Regions from separate parts of the Paenibacillus sp. 79R4 genome, predicted to be linked through region 3. Evidence: riboswitches for the same ligand, from Rfam matches in the RefSeq annotation. Region 3 holds a riboswitch; each other region holds the start of a gene.
The links. A riboswitch is a leader RNA that binds a small molecule or an ion and turns the genes downstream of it on or off. The one in region 3 is predicted to bind thiamine pyrophosphate.
Positions count from the first base shown of each region.

Region 1: it holds a riboswitch for thiamine pyrophosphate, as region 3 does, so the genes downstream of both, tenA (thiaminase II) here and DMN77_RS20460 (ABC transporter substrate-binding protein) in region 3, are expected to answer to the same signal.
Region 2: it holds a riboswitch for thiamine pyrophosphate, as region 3 does, so the genes downstream of both, DMN77_RS14635 (ECF transporter S component) here and DMN77_RS20460 (ABC transporter substrate-binding protein) in region 3, are expected to answer to the same signal.

Region 1 covers NZ_QJOT01000008.1:184,190-191,002, reverse strand. Annotated here, with positions in the region: gene thiM (hydroxyethylthiazole kinase) at 1-531, opposite strand, end outside; gene tenA (thiaminase II) at 831-1,529, opposite strand; TPP riboswitch at 1,771-1,875, opposite strand; gene DMN77_RS13485 (adenine deaminase) at 1,947-3,776, opposite strand; gene DMN77_RS13480 (hypothetical protein) at 3,946-4,203, opposite strand; gene DMN77_RS13475 (Gfo/Idh/MocA family protein) at 4,666-5,745, opposite strand; gene DMN77_RS13470 (Gfo/Idh/MocA family protein) at 5,785-6,813, opposite strand, start outside.
Region 2 covers NZ_QJOT01000009.1:125,046-131,858, forward strand. Annotated here, with positions in the region: gene DMN77_RS14620 (aminotransferase class I/II-fold pyridoxal phosphate-dependent enzyme) at 1-355, opposite strand, end outside; gene DMN77_RS14625 (helix-turn-helix domain-containing protein) at 760-1,545, shown strand; gene asd (archaetidylserine decarboxylase) at 1,618-2,415, opposite strand; TPP riboswitch at 2,569-2,680, shown strand; gene DMN77_RS14635 (ECF transporter S component) at 2,810-3,415, shown strand; gene DMN77_RS14640 (ABC transporter ATP-binding protein) at 3,415-5,010, shown strand; gene DMN77_RS14645 (energy-coupling factor transporter transmembrane component T family protein) at 5,003-5,806, shown strand; gene DMN77_RS14650 (YheC/YheD family endospore coat-associated protein) at 5,912-6,813, opposite strand, start outside.
Region 3 covers NZ_QJOT01000019.1:1,195-8,007, forward strand. Annotated here, with positions in the region: gene DMN77_RS20440 (hypothetical protein) at 1-83, shown strand, start outside; gene DMN77_RS20445 (ABC transporter ATP-binding protein) at 112-927, opposite strand; gene DMN77_RS20450 (ABC transporter permease) at 943-1,713, opposite strand; gene DMN77_RS20455 (thiamine-binding protein) at 1,710-2,003, opposite strand; gene DMN77_RS20460 (ABC transporter substrate-binding protein) at 2,118-3,152, opposite strand; TPP riboswitch at 3,645-3,756, opposite strand; gene DMN77_RS20465 (CcdC family protein) at 3,940-4,452, opposite strand; gene DMN77_RS20470 (lactonase family protein) at 4,657-5,712, shown strand; gene DMN77_RS20475 (sulfate ABC transporter substrate-binding protein) at 6,247-6,813, shown strand, end outside.

The sequences.
Region 1 (6,813 bases), on a different contig from region 3:
AGCTATAACATCTTCTTTGCCAGTAATGGCTACTATTGCATTAAATTGGCGAGCCGCCCGGAGTGCGATTTCCGCATTTGCTCCCGCACTGCTCTCGGCCGCATCTACTCCTTTAATGTCTGAGACCTCACCAACCAGGTTAGCGACTTCGGAAGCATTACCGCGAATTAGAGAAATCTTCACTTCACGAAGAATTCGCTGGGCTGACTCCGTACGAAGGCGAGTCGCCCCTACACCTACTGGGTCCAAAAGTACGGGAACACCATGAAGATTGGCTGACTTCCCGGCGATGATCATTGCGTCCACCTGCTCCGTCGACAGCGTGCCGATATTCAGTACCAGCGCACCAGCCACCTTGGCCATATCTGCTACTTCTTCCCTGGCATAGGCCATCACTGGTGACGCGCCAAGCGCAAGCAGACCGTTCGCAGTGAAATTGGTAACGACCACGTTCGTCATATTATGTACGAGCGGCCTTGCCTTCTGTACTTTAGTTAATAGTGCAGCAATATCCTGTTCGAGTGTACTCATTGCAAATCAACCCCATTCTCAAATTTGTAGTCCGGTACCCTTCCCATCTGTTTATCTGATGGCGCAATAAGTTAATAGTCCATTTCACTGCTACTCGGCGAATCACGGCAGACCAGATGATTCCCAGCCAGCATACTGAAGCTCCGATCCCTTAACTGTTCCTACCTCTACGGCTGCATCATTCCCAGCTGCATACCTAATTTCAGCTTTTATATTCATTCCGTTCCAGTTCACTTACACTCCCATTTCTGCACTCATACTCATTCAGTTCCACCACACATACACTCAAATTTCAGTTCTTATACTCTTTCAGCCCCGCTTCCTAAATTCATAGCAACCGGCCATTCTTCCTCGCGGAAGGCCATGTCCCAGAACATATATTCCAGTTGGCAGCTCAGCAGAAAATGCTCTCTCATCCGCAGCCGCTCGGCTTCGGTCACGCGCTCAGCCCAATCGTCCACATAACGGCAGAATCGTTCGGTCAGATCCGACATTCCTCCCCCGTAGAAATCGATCCAATCGTAGAACGGATGCGATTCATCCGGTTTGACTTCCTCCAGCAAACGCTGGCCGATTTCGATATAGGTCCAAGGACACGGCAGCAAAGCGGATACGATCTCACCCAGGCTGCCTTCGTGCGCAACGGTTAGCATATGGCGGATATAATGATGGGCTGAGGGAGCCAGCGGGAACCCCTGGAGTTCCTCATAAGTAACGCCAGCCACGCGGCAAAAATTGTTATGCGGGTGCACTTCGCTATGCAGCACGAAGTTGATCTGCTCGTTGAACATCTCGATCTCTTCCCGCGTCCGGCTCTTGGATATGGCAATGCCATAAATCCGCATAAAGGCGTTCAAATACTCAAAATCCTGCTTCACATAATGGATCAGCTGCTCCCGCTTCAATGTTCCGTCCGCGATCCCACGTACAAATGAATGTTTATAAATAGCTTGAAAAATAGAATCTGCTTGCTGACGAAGCTGTCTCGTAAAACTCATGATCTCCACCTCCAAATTTTTTTGAAACGATAAAAGTTGAACTATCCTCCCAAATGACTAAGTTTTCATTTGTTCAACTTGCATATCTCCTGAATAAAGAAATCCGCTATGAGGGCTGATGAACCCCCTTGATTCGCATGAATATATCAAATGCAGATGCAAATCCCTGTCCGGTTTACACAGCAAAAAGGCCGCTCCGGATATGGAGCGGCCTGTCACTTAACAAATATAGCTATAGCAATTCAGTCCGACTCCACTTTCCTACGCTAGTGCTAACTAGATCAGGTTCAAAGGGTCCAGGATTTATCCTGTCTCAGTCGTTATCACGACTCCCCTAGTGGATTTCCTATTCAATTACCTATTATTTAACTATGGCAGCAGCCGTATGTCAAATAGTGACAGTCCCTGTTGCCTGTCTTATGGCTCCTCGACGAACAAAGGAACCTTCACGAAGCCCTGCTCTGTCATCTTGAACAGACCAAGATCGGAAATACGCAGTTCAGGAATAACCACCAGCGCCAGCAGTGACAAGGTCATGAAGGCATAGTTCATTGTGCAGCCTGCTTGATACAACGCCTGGCTTACCGCACGGGATTGCTCGGCCACCTGTTCGAACGGCGCATTTGACATCAATCCGGCCACCGGCAGCGGCAGCTTGACGATCTTGTCTTCGGTAACAACCGCGATACCGCCCTGCATTTCAGCAACGGTATTTGCAGCCTTGGCCATCAGAGCATCGGAATTGCCGATGATCATCACATTATGACAGTCATGAGCAACGGTCGTTGCGATTGCAGCCGGCACATTGAAGCCAACGCGCGATGCCAGGCCTACGGTCTTATTGCCCGTTCCTTTGTGACGCTCAATGACAGCCAGCTTGGAAATGCCATCCTCTACCCTAAGGGCTACCTGTCCGTTCTCGATCCGTACATACACGAGGTCTTCGGTCGTATCCACATGGTTCTCGCGAACCCCAATAGCTCGCGCCGTCAATTCACCGGACTGGATTGGCGCTTCGATCACAAAGTCCTGCTCAGTCACAGCTCGGGTAAGGTGCACCGAGTTAATAGCCTCCTGCGGATATTCGAATTCAGGCAATTCCACAGTCATCTTGCCATTCTCGGCCACAACTTGTCCAGCCGCAATCGTCATTACAACGTTCACATCGGCCAGATTTCCATCAAGGATGATAATGTCAGCGATAGAAGCTGGCGTAATGGTGCCCACGTCCCGGGCAACCCCAAAGCGTTCTGCCGTATTGATCGTCGCCATCTGGAAAGCCGTTACCGGACGTACGCCCTGCGAGATCGCATGACGAACTACAAAGTCCATATGTCCCTCATCAACAAGAGATTCCGGGCTGCGATCGTCTGTAACGAGCATCATGCGACGTGTATCAATGCCATAGTCGGTATGCGCCTTAATCGATTCGGCAACATCATGCCAAGCTGAACCGCGTCTCATTTTGGCGTACATGCCTCTTCTGACACGCTCGATAACATCCTCAGCGTTCACGCTCTCATGGCAGCCGGTAATGCCGCTGGCCGCATAAGCAGATATTCTCCAGTCATCCACCGGCCACGTATAGTGCCCGTCCGCTACTCTGCCCGCACGCAGCGTAGCCTGAATCTCTCCAATCATCTTCTCGTCACCAAATACTACGCCTGGGAAGTTCATAACTTCGCCCAAAGCGATCATATCAGGCCCCCAAGTGAAGGCTTCAGCAACCTCTGCCGGGCCGATCTCAGCGCCCGCCGTCTCCATATCCGGACCTGTAGACGGAACACAAGAAGCAACCTGCATATAAGCGGCAAGCGGGGTTTGTCTGGCTTCGTCCAGCATGAGTCTCAGGCCCGGCAATCCCAATACATTGGTAATCTCATGAGCATCAAAAAATCCGCCCGTCGTACCCTTCGGAAGCACGGCTCTGGCGAATTGGGTTGGTGTGATCTGACTGCTCTCAATATGACAATGACCGTCCAGCAAACCTGGAGCAACATAACGTCCGGCAGCATCGATGATCTTCGTATCTGCACCGATCATATGGCTGGCATCCGTCCCCACGAAGGCAATCCGGCTGCCTTGAACGCCAATCGATATACCGTCCTGAATCTCTCCGGAACATACATTGACCAGCTTCGCATTCTTGATAACCAGTGTAGCCTTCTTATCTCCCCGCGCCGTAGCAACTAGGTCAGGCACACAATCAGCAAGCTGTGGTCTGGCAAACAACTGTGATGTACTCATGATTATGAAATCCTCCCCTCAGTAATTGTGCTGCTCTAATGCCCTTAATCTCATTGGAGCCAACAGTTTCTAGATGAAACAAGCATATACAATACATTTTAGTTTTGCAATTCTTAATCCCGATTCTACTTTCCTCGGCTATTCCCAATGATAATTCAGAAAATCAAGGTTACTCGAATATAGTTGGCTTGGATTTAGGAATAAATGCATCCCGTTCCCATCCTTCCAGAATCACAATCGTATCAAGTTGAGGGTTATCCGGCCAGAAAATATACCTTTCCTGCACCAACACATCCAGAGCGGATTTGATATCCCGGTATTGACGGCCCGTTGTACGCTCTAACTCGGGCTTTGTCGGCATTCGGCGCCGCTGCGTTGAGAAGTTGTACAGAATTCGGAGCACCTTGCGTTCCAGATCATTTAACATTACTCTCACCTCTTACAGAACATATGTTTGTATTATATGCCTCTTCCAGCAGGATAATCAATATGCGGGGGTCGTTAATATGTAAAAAAAGCCCGCCAACCCATTAAAGGTTAGCAGGCTTCTCTTATTTCGGAGCTTCCACATTTGCTTACAATATGGCCTGTTTATTAGAGGGGTATGTGTGTCAAAGATTAATTAGAAACAAAAGCTTCTCGTAATAATTACCAGCAAGATAAACAGAACCAAGATCGCTCCAGTAGAAGTCCATAATCCGCCAACTCCAGGTCCACAACCTAATCCACCAACTACTTCACCCAACGTGTATCCCTCCTTGATTAAGAGTACACACCATCATATTCCGCGATTGCAACAAATGATTAGGCATCTATCTCTGTATACTTCGCCCAATTATCGGAATACCTGTCTAGGTCGGGTCCATCGTTTCTCTACTTATCTTATCCATCATCTGGACCAGCGCTGATGCCGGGTCTCGACAACCTCACCTGATAATATCGCCTTCTCGATCATCATGCCGAGATAATGATCCTGCGACGCCTCGGCCACACTGTAGAACTCCGGTCCGCCGGCAACATAATCCCCCATCTTCTGTAAGCAGTGGGCAATAGCGATCTCGTCATCATATAATCTGGCCGGGGCATAGGGATTTTCGTACAGCCATTTCTCCCCGCACAAAATCCCTTGCAGGAAGTAGCCCTCCTGATTCTCCAGCTCCCCCTTGTTGATCCGTTTCAGCTCCAATTGGAGCGGTATCGTCGATTCCTGTTGGATCAGAACGCGACCGTCGAAGATTTCTCCGCGCTCCCCTCTGACAGACAAATGGTTCGAACGCGTCCAGGAACGGTGCTGATCCTTCGTAAAATCATATATTCCAAGGCGATCTCCAAAATCGAGCCAGGCCAAATCTCTTTGCAGTGGAATCATTCGATCCTCTGTCGGGCTCCCCTCCCGAGTTGGCCCGCCAACCCACTGCGATTCGAATTGCATTCCTCGAATTTTTACATTTTCGAATGAGATCCCCAACATTTTACGGATAAGACTTACGCCGTGATACAGATGAGATACCGATACCGTTGCCTCTGTAATTCGGCCTAATCTCCCCGACTGAATCAGGGCCAGGCGTGCTTCCTGAATCGGATGGAACTGATATTGCTCAGCCACCTGAATACGGGCACGAGTAGCAAGCAGCTGATCATGCAATTGTTCCAGTCCTTCCAGATCGGGGCCAGGCGGTGTCTCTGCCAATACCGGTATCCCTTCCTCTGCCAGCCTGCACAGATAATTCAGACCTTCATTGCCGCTTACGGAGACGACGATAAAATCCGGGCTTTCGCTTTGCTGCATCTGATCCAATGTCCGATAGGTTGATACGCCCCATTTCTTTTCCATTTCCAGCGCTTTAGCCTCATTCCTGACGACCATACCGCTAACCTGGAACCGCTCGGGCATTGCCTGAGCAATTCTGAGATAATACTGCGCGCGGAAGCCGGCTCCGCCGATAATACTGAATTTCACCGGTTTCATAGTTCCCCTCCTGACATAAGCTCCTGCTTATCTCTGCTATTATTCTTCCTCACGGGAGAGGGCTGAAATCTCCTTCTTGTGAAAGCGCGGTGCGTTCGCCAGCAGACCTTCCCGTGTATAAAATAGGCTATCTGTACTCAAAGGCAGGTTAACCGACCTGCGCATCGTCGCCGCTTCATAGATCGCGGTAATCAGTTCAATCACTTTCCGGCCCTCACGGCCATCGATCAGCACCTTAAGCGAATCATGCTCAATGGCAAGCAGGATATCATTGATCTGTCCGGCATGACCGCTGTACTTCAACGGCTCATAGCCGCTTCCAAATTGCTCGATCTTCTGCTGAAGCGCCTCATTTCGCTCCGGAAATCCGTCCGGTCGTGAAGCGGAGGCAACCACCTTCCACGGGGTTGAGATACTTGCATGCTCGCCTTGAAGGACAATCTGCCTTTCCTCGCCATGATGAACGACTGAACTTGTGACCTGAGCCAGTCCGCCTTGCTCATAACTGAAAATAGCAATCGAGAGATCCTCCACCTCCGAGTTGCTATGCGCGGCATTGCTGATTACAGCCTGTATCGACTGCGGCATCCCCATCATCCATTGCAGCAGATCGATATGATGGACGCCATGATTCAGCGTGCAGCCGCCCCCTTCCTGCTCCCAGGTTCCTCTCCACCACATATCATAGTAGCTGGAGCCTCTCCACCAGTGCGCCTCTACTTGGGCATGCAGGATACGGCCTGCCAGACCGGAATCCAGTATATGTTTAAGCTTCATGATCGAATCATCGAAGCGGCTTTGCCCAATGACAGACAGGATGCGCCCTGCTTTGTCGGCGGCTTCCAGCATGCGATCGCATTCTTCCAGAGACATCGCCATGGGCTTCTCCACCAGAACATGCTTACCCGCAAGCAAACAATCGGCTGCGATCTTCGCATGCGTATGGGGAGGTGTACAGATCGAGATTAAGTCTATATCCTTATTGTGAAGCAGCTCATGATAGTCCTCAGTAACTGTGCAATCGAGCAGGAATTCTTCCTTCAGTCGGTTTGCTCTTTCCACATGTCT
Region 2 (6,813 bases), on a different contig from region 3:
TAGTAACCACCGGGTTCCCGAAGCTCTTACCGTCAAGTGCAGGATTCTCCTCGATCATCTTCTCACGCCATAATTTACGCAATTCCGGTTTGCCAGCCGGTGGTGCATAAGGGTACAAATCCTGCGGTTTATAGGCGGACAGGGTGTCTTGAATGGCGGAAAGATGCATAGGGATGCCATTTTCGGTTGCGATACCAATCGTCGCATTATACTTCTTAGCCCCTGCGGATGCTTCAGCGGACTGGCTCAGGATTCCTTCCTTCGGGAAGTAAATCTCCTTACCCAGCTGAGATAACATGTCATAAACATAGCCTTGCTGCAAGGTCTGGTTCAACTGCTCTGCAAGTGGATTCAGGCTCATTCTCGTTCCATCCTTCCGATCGTTTATTTTTATGGTTTCCAGTAGCAGGCTGAATTCAAGATTTGATGCCGAGTATACCGCTTTTGAACAGCCGCTTTAGGACAAATCCGTTTTAGACTGCCTTACATTATATCATTTACAACATAAGCCGTCACGATGATTTCCTTCTATTCCTCTAGGTGAATGGAACCCCAAGAAGATGTTCAACTGGTATTAAAATGAGTATAATACTTACAAGCCTCTAGAAGGTATCCGTAGAAAACATAACCTTGTAAGCATCGTGCGTAGCCCAGCTAATTTCAAATTTGATGTGGGCATAAGCTTTCTGTTTTTCTGATCAAAAGCGAACTTTTTGAACAACCTCTTACAAGGGAAAAAATTTTGGGGGAGGGAAGGACATGCTTCACGTTTCACCATCATCTTTTATTCTGAAGCCGGCATTTGCCAAAATTGTATGCGAACCTAACTGGAAGTGGCGCAAGCGAGATAAAGCGCTGGAGAACTATGATTTATTCTATGTGTGGAGCGGGGAAGGGAACGTCGTCCTGAACAACCAGACTTTTCAAGTGAGTAAAGGAAGCTGCTTCTTGTTTCGTAAAGGCGATCATCCGACTGCGACGCATAATCCGCAACGGCCGCTAGTACTTACATATATTCATTTTGATATAGATGAGCCTGTCATGGAAGTTCCCGGATCTTATCGGGTATTGGACAATACCCTTGATTTTGAATATATGCTGTCTCGCTATGTACGCTTGTTCCTGGTGAATGCCTATGGAGCGGAGGAGGAGGCTCGTCTGATCCTGAAGCAACTTCTCATCTATTTGCTGCGCGAGGAGCGTGAGGTTCCCCGGGAGAAGAAAGTAAGCAATCAGCTGGTCGAGGTCATCCATGAGGTGGCTAATTATGTTCTGCAGCATCCCGGATTGCCGCATAAAGTTGAAGATTTATCCGCCCGAGCCGGTTTGTCAGCGCGTTACTTCTCAATTAAATTCAAAGAGATCATCGGCATGTCCGTGCAGACTTATATTATTAAATGCAGGATTGATCGCGCTCAGCATCTGCTCTTGCATGCAGGCATGAATGTAACCGAAGTGGCCGATGCTTTGGGGTATAGGGACATATTTTTCTTCAGCCGTCAATTCAAGCAGTATACGGGGAAAAGTCCTTCTGAAATAAGATGAGCGCGCGGGATTGAAAATAAAGTTAGACAAAGAAAAAAACTGAGTCGCACGCACTCAGGTTTTTTTGTACGATTAGTGACTCAGCTTAGAATTGTGAAGATGCCCGAGCAGGGTTCCGACCTTGACTTTACTTCCTACATCCAGGCTGGACGACGGCTCGAAGTTATCCTGCATCAGGAGAACTACAGTGGAGCCAAATTCAAAATAGGCCAGCTCATCGCCGCGCTCCCACTCTTTGGCTTCATCGTCGACATATTTGATACTGCTGACATTCATGGCTCCGACTTTTACGACGGCGCTCTCCCCGTATTCGTGGGAAATATATGTGATGAGCCGCTCGTTGCGGGCAAGTACAGAACGCATATGGGTCATTCCAAAATGGTTCACCGGGTACACCTTCCCCGATATATGCTCGCTCTCCAGCTTGCGTCCGCTCACTGGGGCATGAATCCGATGATAGTCGGTTGGGCTAAGATAGAGCACAAAAGCATAACCATTGCGGTAAGCCTCGCTCCTCGGCGAATGGTTAAGCAGTTCATCAATGGAATAGTCCTGTCCTTTTACATTCAGGATCGTACTGGATTGGATCTTTCCCATAGCAGTAATTAGCGCATCAACGGGGCTTGCGACACCGCCTGGTTCCTGGCAAATCGGGCGCATTCCTGGTTTGAGCCTGCGCGTAAAAAATTCATTCAAAGTATGGTATTCTTTGATTTCCTTCTCCGCTTCATCCAGGGTAATTCCATAAGCTTTAGCAAAGCGCGGAATGACGAACCTGCTCCATTTGGAATGGGAAAAGCGGCCAGTCAGCCGGCAAACCGATTTTCGTGAAGACAGCTCTGTCATCCATATCATCCATTTGGTAGCCAATTGTTATTTCCTCCCATAGGTGAAGGGCAGTTGGAACTGCCGCAATCTACTTCCGCTATCTTGACATAGAATAAGAGCGAAAGCAATAAATATAAAAATATTGTAATTGATGCTTGCTAACTTGGAAACATGTGGTGTATTGTAATGTTAATTGCATAGGGATACGGGGGCTTGAGTGAATCAGGCTGAGATGGCAGCATACTCCGCTGCAGACCGTTAATCTGATCTGGATAATGCCAGCGTAGAGAATCTATCGTCCTGTTCGTGCTTATTTTGTGGACTTATTATGTCTGCATACTGGGACTATACAACCGACTGAGCTTATTCAGCCGGTTTTTTTATTGTTCTCTAGACGGAATATCCCCGCAATAAATTAATTAAGGAGTGATAGGTTATGGTAGAGGTCAACATGCAAAAGGAAAAACGGGGACTGAAGCTTAGCGATCTTCTGGTGACGGTGCTAATCTCGGTCGTGCTCGGAGTAGTGTATCATTTGTGGAGCTCGGTGTATGGACTTTTATCTCCGCTGTTCTTTCAGGCGGATGAACTGGTGTACGGCATGTGGTTCATCGCCTCGACACTTGTCTTTCTATTGATTCGCAAGCCGGGTGTGGCGCTGATTGCCGAAGTTGCAGCTGCGCATGTGGAGGTACTATTCGGCAGCGCATGGGGAATTCAACTGCTTGTCTATAGCCTGCTTCAGGGACTCGCCGCAGAGCTTATATTTGCCGCTTTCCGCTATCGTAACTTCTCTGCACCGGTCGCGGGTCTGGCAGGTCTTGCCGCGTCGATCGGCTCACTGATACCGGACATTTTCTATGGATATGTCGGAGATTATGCGCCATGGATGTTCATTGCCAAATATTCGATGCGTGCTGTCAGTTCGGTCGTCATCGCGGGATTCCTGGCCTATAGCTTGGCCAAAGCGGTCGAGCGCACAGGGGTAACCCATCTGCTTCGCCCTGTTGAATCCAAGGATCTGGCGGCGTTGGATGATTAATGATGAACACAGCTTATGCAAATGGAATGGCAGAGTCTGATATTGAGGTCGCCGGACAAGCGGCTGCGGTACCCGATATTATTTTGGGGGTGGAGGATCTTCGGCTGAAGTTCCCAGGGGAAGCTGCATTTGTATTTAAGGACTTTTCCGTCTCCGTGCGGCGCGGTGAGAAGGTGCTATTGCTCGGGCCCAGCGGTTGCGGCAAGTCCACCTTGCTTCAGATGCTGAGCGGGATCATGCCTGAGATGGTCGAGGTACCGATGCGGTTCAAGGAGAGAATTGTTCCTGAATCGAGAGGGGTGTTGTTCCAGGATCCGGATACGCAGTTCTGTATGCCTTACATAGATGAAGAGCTGGCCTTTGTGCTGGAGAATCTATGTATTCCCAGAGAAGAGATGGAGACACGGATGAGGCAGGCTCTGGATCAGGTCGGCCTGTTCTTTGAGAATTTGCATGTTCCGATAAATTCATTGTCGCAGGGAATGAAGCAGCGGCTGGCGCTTGCTTCGGTGCTTCTGGCCGATCCTGAAGTCCTGTTCCTGGATGAGCCCTCTGCATTGCTTGATCCCGAAGGACGTAAGCAGATCTGGGAGGCCATTCATTCTATCGCCGAAGGACGAACGCTGGTCATTGTTGAGCATCGAATTGAAGAGATGATCGGGCTTGTGGATAATGTAGTCCTGTTTGGCCCGGACGGACAAATTCTCGGGCAGGCTCCTCCAACGAAGCTGTTCGCCTCCTTCCATAAACAATTGGAGCAGTTCGGGATCTGGTACCCAGGGGTATGGGAAGCCTTCTTCTTGTCCCGGGAAGGGGAGAGGCTTCTGAGTCTCCCTAGGGAGGCCCCATATTCTACCCTGGCAGAGCCGCTGATAGAGTTGAAGCAATTTCAGGGCTACAGACAGCGGAGAACTGTGATTGAAGTGGAGCAAGCCGAGATTTATCCCGGAGACTTCATCGTGATTACAGGACCAAACGGTGCGGGGAAGAGCTCATTATTGCTCAGTCTAATGGGGCTTCTGCCAACAGATGGAACCTACAAGCTGCAGAGAATTGATATGGGTGGAGACAAGGCGAAGAAAAGCAGAACCGTGAAGGCGGCTCGGAAAATAGGCTTTGTGTTTCAGAATCCAGAGATGCAGTTTGTAGCTGATCAAGTGAGTGAGGAGATTGCCTTTTCCTTATATGAAGAAGGGTATGACAAAGACCGTATATCATCTCTGGTCAGGCAGGCGATAGGTCAGTTCGGATTAGAAGGAATGGAGCAGCGCCATCCCTATCAGCTCTCGCTGGGTCAGAAGCGGCGTCTAAGCGTGGCTGGAGCGACGGTGCTGAATAAGCCGGTGCTGCTGCTGGATGAGCCGACTTTTGGTCAGGATGCGGTGAGCACCTTTGCAATTCTAAGCCTGTGTGAGGGACTTCGCAGACAGGGAGTCGCAATTGTGATGATCACGCATGAGGAGAAGCTGGCCGACACGATAGCGACTTCGGAATGGCGAGTAGAGAATGGACGTCTTGTCGAGAGAAGGCTGACCATCCGGGGAGAGACAATGGCTAAGCATCATGGAGCGACAGGGGCGTGGGGACATGAATGATTTTTTGATTCCGTATCGCAGTAACTCGTTTCATCGCGCGAATCCGGTTGCTAAGCTGATTTGTATGATTGCGCTATTTATGCTGACACTCTTCACTCATCGGCTTGATTTCATCTTTTACCAGATGACTTGCTTTCTGTTATTGCTGGTGTTCTTCAGCGGACATAAACTCTGGAAAATATCACTTATTATGACGCCGTTCCTCATCGTCTTCCTGGCCTCCTCTTCGACAATGATTCTGTTTGGCAAAGGGGATACGATCTGGTGGACCTGGGGGCTGATCCGAATTTCTCAGGAGAGCTTCTATCGCGGCATACATGTTGGGTTTAAGGCTGTAACGTTTGCTTCGGAAGGCTTATTGTTTGTGCTGACAACTCCATCGGTCGCTCTGTTTTATGCCTTAATGCAGAAGGCGAAGCTGCCGCCCAAATTCGCTTATAGCTTTATGGCTTCGATCCGGCTGCTGCCCATGGTATGGGAGGAGCTGCAGATTCGCCGCAATGCTTTGAAAATCCGCGGAGCCCGCTCCTTACGCGGTGGGATGAAATGGATCGGTGGCCTTAAGCTGTATATCGTTCCGCTGCTTGTTCAAGGAATCAGGAGGGCCCACCGGGTCGCGGTGGCGATGGAGACGAAAGCATTTGACGGGAATGGAAAAAGAAGCTACTATTACCCCTCAGAGTACTCGAGGAATGATGGTTGGGTTGTTCTCTTGCTAGGCGCTACCGTTGGAGCCGCACTGCTAATGTCGGTTCTACTGCCGCCTTTCGGGATAGCTGATGTAAGATATCAGTAATAATAGATGGCGTTACTGCAGAAAAGGAGCTGTCCCTGGTAGTACATACTACTTGTGGGACAGCTCCTTATTGCCGCTCAAATTAGCAGATGGTAAGCGCTGTGTCTAATCAAATTTAGATGTTATTTTATGAATGGGGCTTTCTGTCCGTTTCGGATGATTCAGTAAATACCTTGCATAGGCGATTGGAGTCCGATAAGTGTCCTTCCAAATATTTGTCATTCCCGCTTTGCGAAATCCGTAGCGTTGGTCCCGTCCGTTGCATTCTATAAAGTAAGGGCGTCCGTTATCCGTCAGTCCGATGTCCAGCCCTAGGTCGGCTAACTGCGGCAGATTTGCGGATAACTCTGAAGCGATAGATAAGGACAACGATTTAACATGAGCCAAGACGCCAGCGACAATGGGGGCAGGCAGCAGGTTGCCCAACAGCACAGGAGCCGGGTAGGCCGTCCCTCCCTTGGCAATATTGGAGATGAAGCTATTGGAGGGGGCAACCTTGGCGAATAGACCGGTAACATTCCAGGTACCGTTCATCCCTTTTTGCACAGTGACACGAAGATCAAGCGGCCTGTTATTGTATTCCAGCAAGGGGATACGCTCCTGTATGAAATAAGGTGTGCGGACAAGTAATCTTCCGAGCCACTGCGGCAGATCTCCCGGAGATAGCCGCGCTTTGCTCCAGCTTTTTTGGCGTGAGGAATAATGGATGCTCTCCCAGCCTTTGGTTCCTTTCCGCAATCGTATAATTCCGTGACCCACCGATCCGCGTACTGGCTTGAGAATGAGGTCGGAGTATAGCTCCATCATTTGCTGCAGTCCGGAAGATGTCGCTGGGACAGAGACCGGTAAGTAACTGCGAAGATACTTATTGTTCCACAGCAATTTGTGGATGAGATCCTTGCGATATCGATTATTGGCGTTAAACACGGTTGTTCCCTGTGATATAAGCTGGACGACATTCCTGTGGGCGGCCGGATCTGAGTAGAGAGCCCGGTTATGAATCACCT
Region 3 (6,813 bases):
CAGAGCCGGAATATATCCGGCAGTGGTTGCTGCTGATGCAGGATGTCGATCAAGTAAAGATCACAGAGTATACTTGCCAATAAAAAAAACAGCCGAAAGTGACGACAGTAGTCAATTCACCGCGGCTGTTTTTTTGTGCATTTGTTCGCGCATTTGAGCGGCGATCTCACGCTTAAGCTCCAGGAAGCGAGGATCATCAAGCAGTTGCTCCGAGCGAGGACGGGCAAAAGGGACATCGATCTTGTGCAATATGGACGCCGGTCTGCTGGAAAATAAATAGATCGTATCCGACAGCATAAGCGCTTCTTCAATGCTATGTGTAATCATAAGCACAGTGCGCTGATTCTCTTCCCATATATCGAGCAGCCAGCGCTGCATATCGCTTCGGGTTAAGGCATCAAGCGCGCTGAAGGGTTCGTCCAGGCAGAGAACTTCCTGCGGAGCAAGCAGGCCACGTAAGAAGGAAGCGCGCTGCTGCATACCGCCTGACAGCTTGTGGGGGTAAGCCTGTTCGAATTCAGCCAATCCGGCCTTGGTCAGCCAGGCTCTTGCTTCTTCACGTGCCGCTTTCATCGGCATGCCCGCAATTTCTCTGGCCAGAATAACATTGTCGAGCGTGCTGCGCCAAGGAAAAAGCGCTGGCTTTTGCGGAACATAGCTGATGTGGCCACGCTGCCCTGTGATGTCTGCGCCATGCAGCAGCACCTTGCCCGCGTCCGGCTTGACCAGGCCGCCGATGACGTGGAATAAAGTGCTCTTTCCGCAGCCGGACGGACCGATTATGGACACAAACTTCCCGGTTGGAACGGATAATGAGACATTATTCAGCACAGGCAAACTTTGTTTTCTCTCGCGAAATGCCAGACGGGCCATCTGGACTTCCAGAGCGAGAGGGAGCGGCGTGTGCTCATTCATCTTTGTATTCATGGCGTAAGCCCCTTTCTATTTATCATCATTGGACGGATGGTAGCGAATAAGCCATTTCTCAATGAATGAGATAAGCAGGAACATCGCCAGGCTAATCGTTACGATGATCGCAATAGCGACGAATATTTTATCGGTGCGAAAGGATGATTTCTGCAGCATCATATAATAACCGATGCCTTTGTCCGCGCCGATCCATTCTGCGATGATCGCCCCCATAACGCTGTAGGTAGCGGCAATCTTTGCCCCGGACATGATCGCGGGTAATGCATACGGCACTTCCAGCTTGGTGAAAATATTCCACTTTGAAGCTCCGGCCATCCGCATATAGTCCAGCATAACTCGATCTGTACGGCTTAACCCGTCCATAGCCGCCACTGCAATGGGAAAGAAGCAGACCAGGGTAATGACGATGATTTTAGGTAGAATCCCAAATCCAAACCAGATCATAAGCAAGGGGGCCAAGGCGATGATCGGAACATTCTGGCTGAGAATGATCAGCGGATAGAGCGCTTTTCTAAGAAAAGGGATATAGTGCAGTACAAAAGCGACCAGAAGCCCAACGAGGGTACCGATCGAGAACCCTAGCAGCATCAGCTTAAGCGTAGCCTGTGTATGCTCCCACAATCCGGCCACACCAGCCTTCGCTTCTTGCGCGATATCGACAGGGCTCGGCAGCATCCACTTATCGATATTAAATAAAGATGTGGCCGTTTGCCATAGAATGAGGAACAAGATGACCGCCACAAGGGGCGGCCATACACTGCTCCAGATACGTCGGAGTCTCATGGACGGTATTTCTCCGTCAGTTTATCCATGCTGGCACCTTCCGGATTGTAGTAGATTTTAATCTGGGAGATTACATTTTTGCTACCGAATTCAATGACAGCTTCGTTCATTTCTTTGACAATGTCCAGCAGTCGGCTGAGCTCGCCCTCCATTGTTGTCTCCAGCGGGCTCACCTGATACTTCACACCAGAAGCCTGAATGACTTCAATTGCACGATCGACGTAAGGAATCGAATCTTCCCCGCCCGGTGTCTTCGGAATAATCTGAATACTTACTAATGCATTAGCCATATATGGACATCCTCTCTGATCACAGAATTGTAGAACCGTCTTGGTGCTGCTAACGGGCCCCTTGAGTACATACTTATAGAAATTGAGGTTTACATTTATAGTGCAGGCATCTTGTTATTTGTTCTCCGGCAGAAAATTATTGGTGAAAGCAGCATCTGTATCCAGCGGTTTCTCAATCAGCTTCTTCTCATACATCCAATCGGAGTAATTCTGCCATACGGATTGCTTCTGCTCCCCCCAACGGGCAGCATCATCCTGGTATTTCGGGCTAAGCCATTTCTGACTGGCCATAACCAGGTCTTTATCGAGATCAGGAACAGCACTCAGCAGAATATCAGCTGCTTCCTCCGGATGCTGGATCGCATATTGATATCCTTTGGAAGTGGCACGCAGGAAGGCCTTGATTAATTCAGGATCGTCCTTGATCAGCTTCTCATTGGTTGTAATAACCGGAGTATAGTAGTCGAGCTTATCCGAATAGTCTTTTACGTAGAGCATATCGAGCGGTTCGCCGCGCAGCTCGGCTTCGATCCCCGTCCAGGCATAAAAAATCCAGGCGAAATCGATATCTCTTTTCACGGCGGTGAAGAAGTCGGCTTCGCCCATATTGATCATTTTTACCTTGCTAACATCCCCGCCATCGATGTCCATGATCGATTTCATGACGGCCTCTTCGACAGGTGAGCCCCAGCCGCCGTAGCTTTTTCCTTCAAAATCCTTAGGTGTCTTGATGTTCCGGTCCACAGGCGCGGCAAAGCCGGATGTATTATGCTGAATAACGGCCGCGATTGAGACGAGGGGCACGCCTTGGGTGCGGCCTTGTGTCACGCTCTCCTGATAGCTGATTCCGAAAGGCACCTCACCGGATGCCACCATTGCGTCCGCACCGCCAGAGCCCGGCAGCAGGATGTCCAGCTTCAGGCCCTCCTTTTCATAGAAGCCTTTGGCCTGTGCGACATAGAGGCCAGTATGGTTCGTATTCGGACTCCAATCCAGTACGAATTTAACATCGTGCAGTTCCTTCGTCTGTTCTCCCGTTGCCGCATTTCCATTATCGGCCGGGGTGTTGGCGTTATTCGCTTGGCCACAACCTGCGATGATAACAAGCAGGCAGGACAGGGCAAGCAGAATCCATTTTGATCGATGCAATGATATTCCCTCCTTCAAAATGTCTAATCCGTATTCACTTCCAGAAGCAGTTCCAAAAAGGCCAATTTGGATCAGAAAACCTTCGAGGCCGATTCAAGGAGGAGCGATCGCGATGCGCAAGGTAGTCTTTCCCGCGATATAAAATCTGATCAGTGCAGCTGCTAACCTATCAGTTCTATATCTAACATAAAGTAACACCAAGCGCTTATTCGACATCGAATCCTGAATTCAGCCGGGCTTTAAGCAGATGCTTACAAAGTCGTTCTCTAACGAAAACGTGCAGCTTCGCTCCTCAGGCCCCGGCCCCAGCTTGTTCCAGCCTTTGCTTCGCTGAAAACTGAACTTTTTGAACACGCACTTCCAGAGGAACTTACACTTCTAGTGTCCCTGATCACTTCCGAATGAAGCCGATAGTTAATAGGCTTAAATATACAGGATGCAAAAAAAGCGCCCCGGATCGGGACGCATAGGTGCACTTGAATATGAGCATAGCTTCATACCTGCATTTCTTCCTACGCTGGCATTACCCAGATCAGGTTAAAGGGTCAGTATCTTCGCGGGATACAATCTCAGCCGGCCTATTCCAGCTCCCCTGAACTATTGAACTACGGATTACAATTGCCATTATAGTTCGCTGTTGCAGATATGTCCAGTTAGAAAATGCAATATCATCGCTTCGCATCTCCGAAGAGATGGAGCCATTAACCGCGGAGGGGAAGGAGTCGCTGCCCTGATCTGCAGCCACTTGTTCTGGCTGCCAATCTTGTTTAAGATAGGGTTAATCGCTTCATGCTTCGGGATTTACTGGGTTCATCTCGGTCTGATTCGTAACGGCGCGATACTTCTTGAGCATATAGAGCCGCCAGCGTACAATCATACCGAAGGCGAGAATAAAGAAGAGCGAGCCGGTCTGAAGAATGGAGACATATTGCTCGATCACTTCATGCAGAGCCAGTCGAATCACAAGCAGACCGATCAGAATGAAGGCGAATCCGCTGGATCTTTTGGCAAAGACTTGTCCGTCCTTCATTTCAAAATGAGTAGTGCGAATGAGCGGATAGGAGAACAAAAGCCAGCCTGCAGCAAAAGCAATGACTCCATACAGGACGGGAATCCGCATCTGCGGCTCCACGAACATGGCGAAACCGGTAGCCATACCAAGCGGAGGAATAATAATCTTCTTGATCGTCACCGGACGGTTGCTGGCCTTAAGTCTGACGATGATGACTGATACGGCCATCAGGATCATAACAGCCGTTGCAATGATCCGCATATAAAAAGGGCTAATGGCGTCCACAATAACACCCCTTCTTTAATGTATTTGGTGGGTCAGTTACGCTAAAAATCAACGTTTTGAATTACCTCTTAGGCGAAATCATTATATCATAAATCCTCACCATGATAATAATCACATATGGATGTATGCATCAACCGGACCCGGGCTATAGATGCGGGAACGGTCAAAATATATAAAAAACAAATTATAATCGAGAGGATGAAGGATATGACGCAATTTGGTCTGAAGGATGAAATTCCATTTTATGTAGGTACATACGCAAAACCGGAGGAGCCGGGCATCTACTTATGCGGCTTGAATCAACAGACAGGAGCTTTGCGTATCGTAAGCCAATGCTCCGGAATATTGAATCCATCCTTTGTCATTGTAAATGGGGAAGCTTCAAGATTGTACGCGGTGAGCGAACAGTCTGAAGGCCGTCTTGTCAGCTATGGGATCGATATTGGCAGCGGAGCGCTAACGGAGCTGGACTCCGTGCCAACAGAGGGGGCGGACCCATGTCATCTGGCTTCGCTGCCTAACGGGGATGTAATCGTATCGAACTATTCCAGTGGGACTGTGAATCGTTTTGCCCTGGGTGAGCAAGGAGAAGCAAGCCGTATGGCGGCGAAAGTTCAGCAGGTCGGCACAGGTCCGGTGGCCGATCGCCAGGAGAAAGCCCATGCTCATAGCGCGGTGACCGATCTGGAGGGGAAATATGCCTTTGCATCGGATCTGGGGGCGGACCGGATCTTTATTTATAGCATGCACGATGGCGGTATGGCGCACCATAGCGAAGTGGCGTTGCCTCCGGGAGCTGGCCCAAGGCATTTCGTTCTTCATCCAAATGATCAGTACGCCTATGGAATTAATGAGCTGAACAATACGATTACTATCTATAGCTATAATAAGGCGGAAGGCAGATTAGACATTATTGACCATGTCGTTACGATTCCTGAGGACTTTACAGGAGAGAGCTATCCGGCGGATATTCATCTGTCTGAGGACGGCTGTTATTTATACGGCTCCAATCGTGGTCACGACAGCATTGTACGCTTTGAGGTCGACGCGGTAACAGGCAGACTGGTTGATCCGGAATGGACATCGACCGGAGGAAGCTGGCCGCGCAACTTCGCTGTTCTGAACGACTATGTGCTGGTCGCGAATCAATTCAGCGGCAATATCGTCTCTTTCAAACGCGATGCCGCTAGCGGCAAGCTGACCGCGACGGGGCAGGAGCTGGCCATAAGTCAAGCAGTCTGTGTTGAACCCGTATTAGAGTAACGGAGGCCGTTCCAAAAGTCCCCCACTGTTCATGTGGGATAGGATATTTTAAACAGGAACTAATTATGCACTTCTATAAATTCGGTAGACAGGAGAGCCAGAAGCTCATCTGCTCTGCCGTTTTTTTTGATTAAACACAGCTAACGTTGAAACTTATCATTTTCCAGAGAAAAAAACGTTTGACAAGAAAACCCAGTACATATAAAATAACACCATAACATACTAAACAGGTAGGAATAATTAAAGATGTTCTCACCGTACGGACGGAGGAACGCTCTACTTGCCTAGGCAGACACGGGTAGCGGCTCGGTTTGACCGTTGGGAGCAGGGCGTTTCTCCGTTTTTTGTTATAGATACAGAGCGAATCAGCGGAGCTGATGAGTTCTGAATTCTATTGCGAAGAAGACCAAACCTTAGGGGAACGGGTGTACAGCTGGCTATGACAGCCCCGTAGAAGGTTTCCTTATACGGTCGGAAAAGGTTCCTGCTTGCTTGGTAGGCAAGATACTATGGGAGAAGATGGGAAGTGATACGATGAGTAAAGTGGTGAAGCAGAGTATTCTGGTCAGTTTGGTGCTGGCTATGTCGGTGGCCCTGGTCGCCTGCGGCGGAGACAAAGCGAATGACAAAGCGAGCGCGACTGCTGGCGCGGATGGAGACAAAGGGAAGAGCGTCCAGTTACTGAACGTATCTTACGACCCTACTCGGGAATTGTACGAGAGCTACAATAAAGCATTTGCGACCTACTGGGAGAAGGAAAAAGGACAGAAAGTAACGATACAGCAATCACATGGGGGTTCGGGGAAGCAGGCCCGGGCAGTTATTGATGGGCTAGAGGCGGACGTTGTTACACTGGCTCTGGGATATGATATAGACTCCGTCCAGGAGAGCGGATTGATAAATGAAGGCTGGCAGCAAAAATATGAGCATAACAGCTCGCCATATACTTCAACGATCGTCTTCCTGGTGCGGAAGGGAAATCCAAAAGGGATCAAGGATTGGGATGATCTCATTAAGGACGGGGTAGAGGTCATCACTCCAAATCCGCAAACCTCGGGCGGGGCGCGCTGGAATTATCTCGCAGCCTGGAGTTATGCCCTG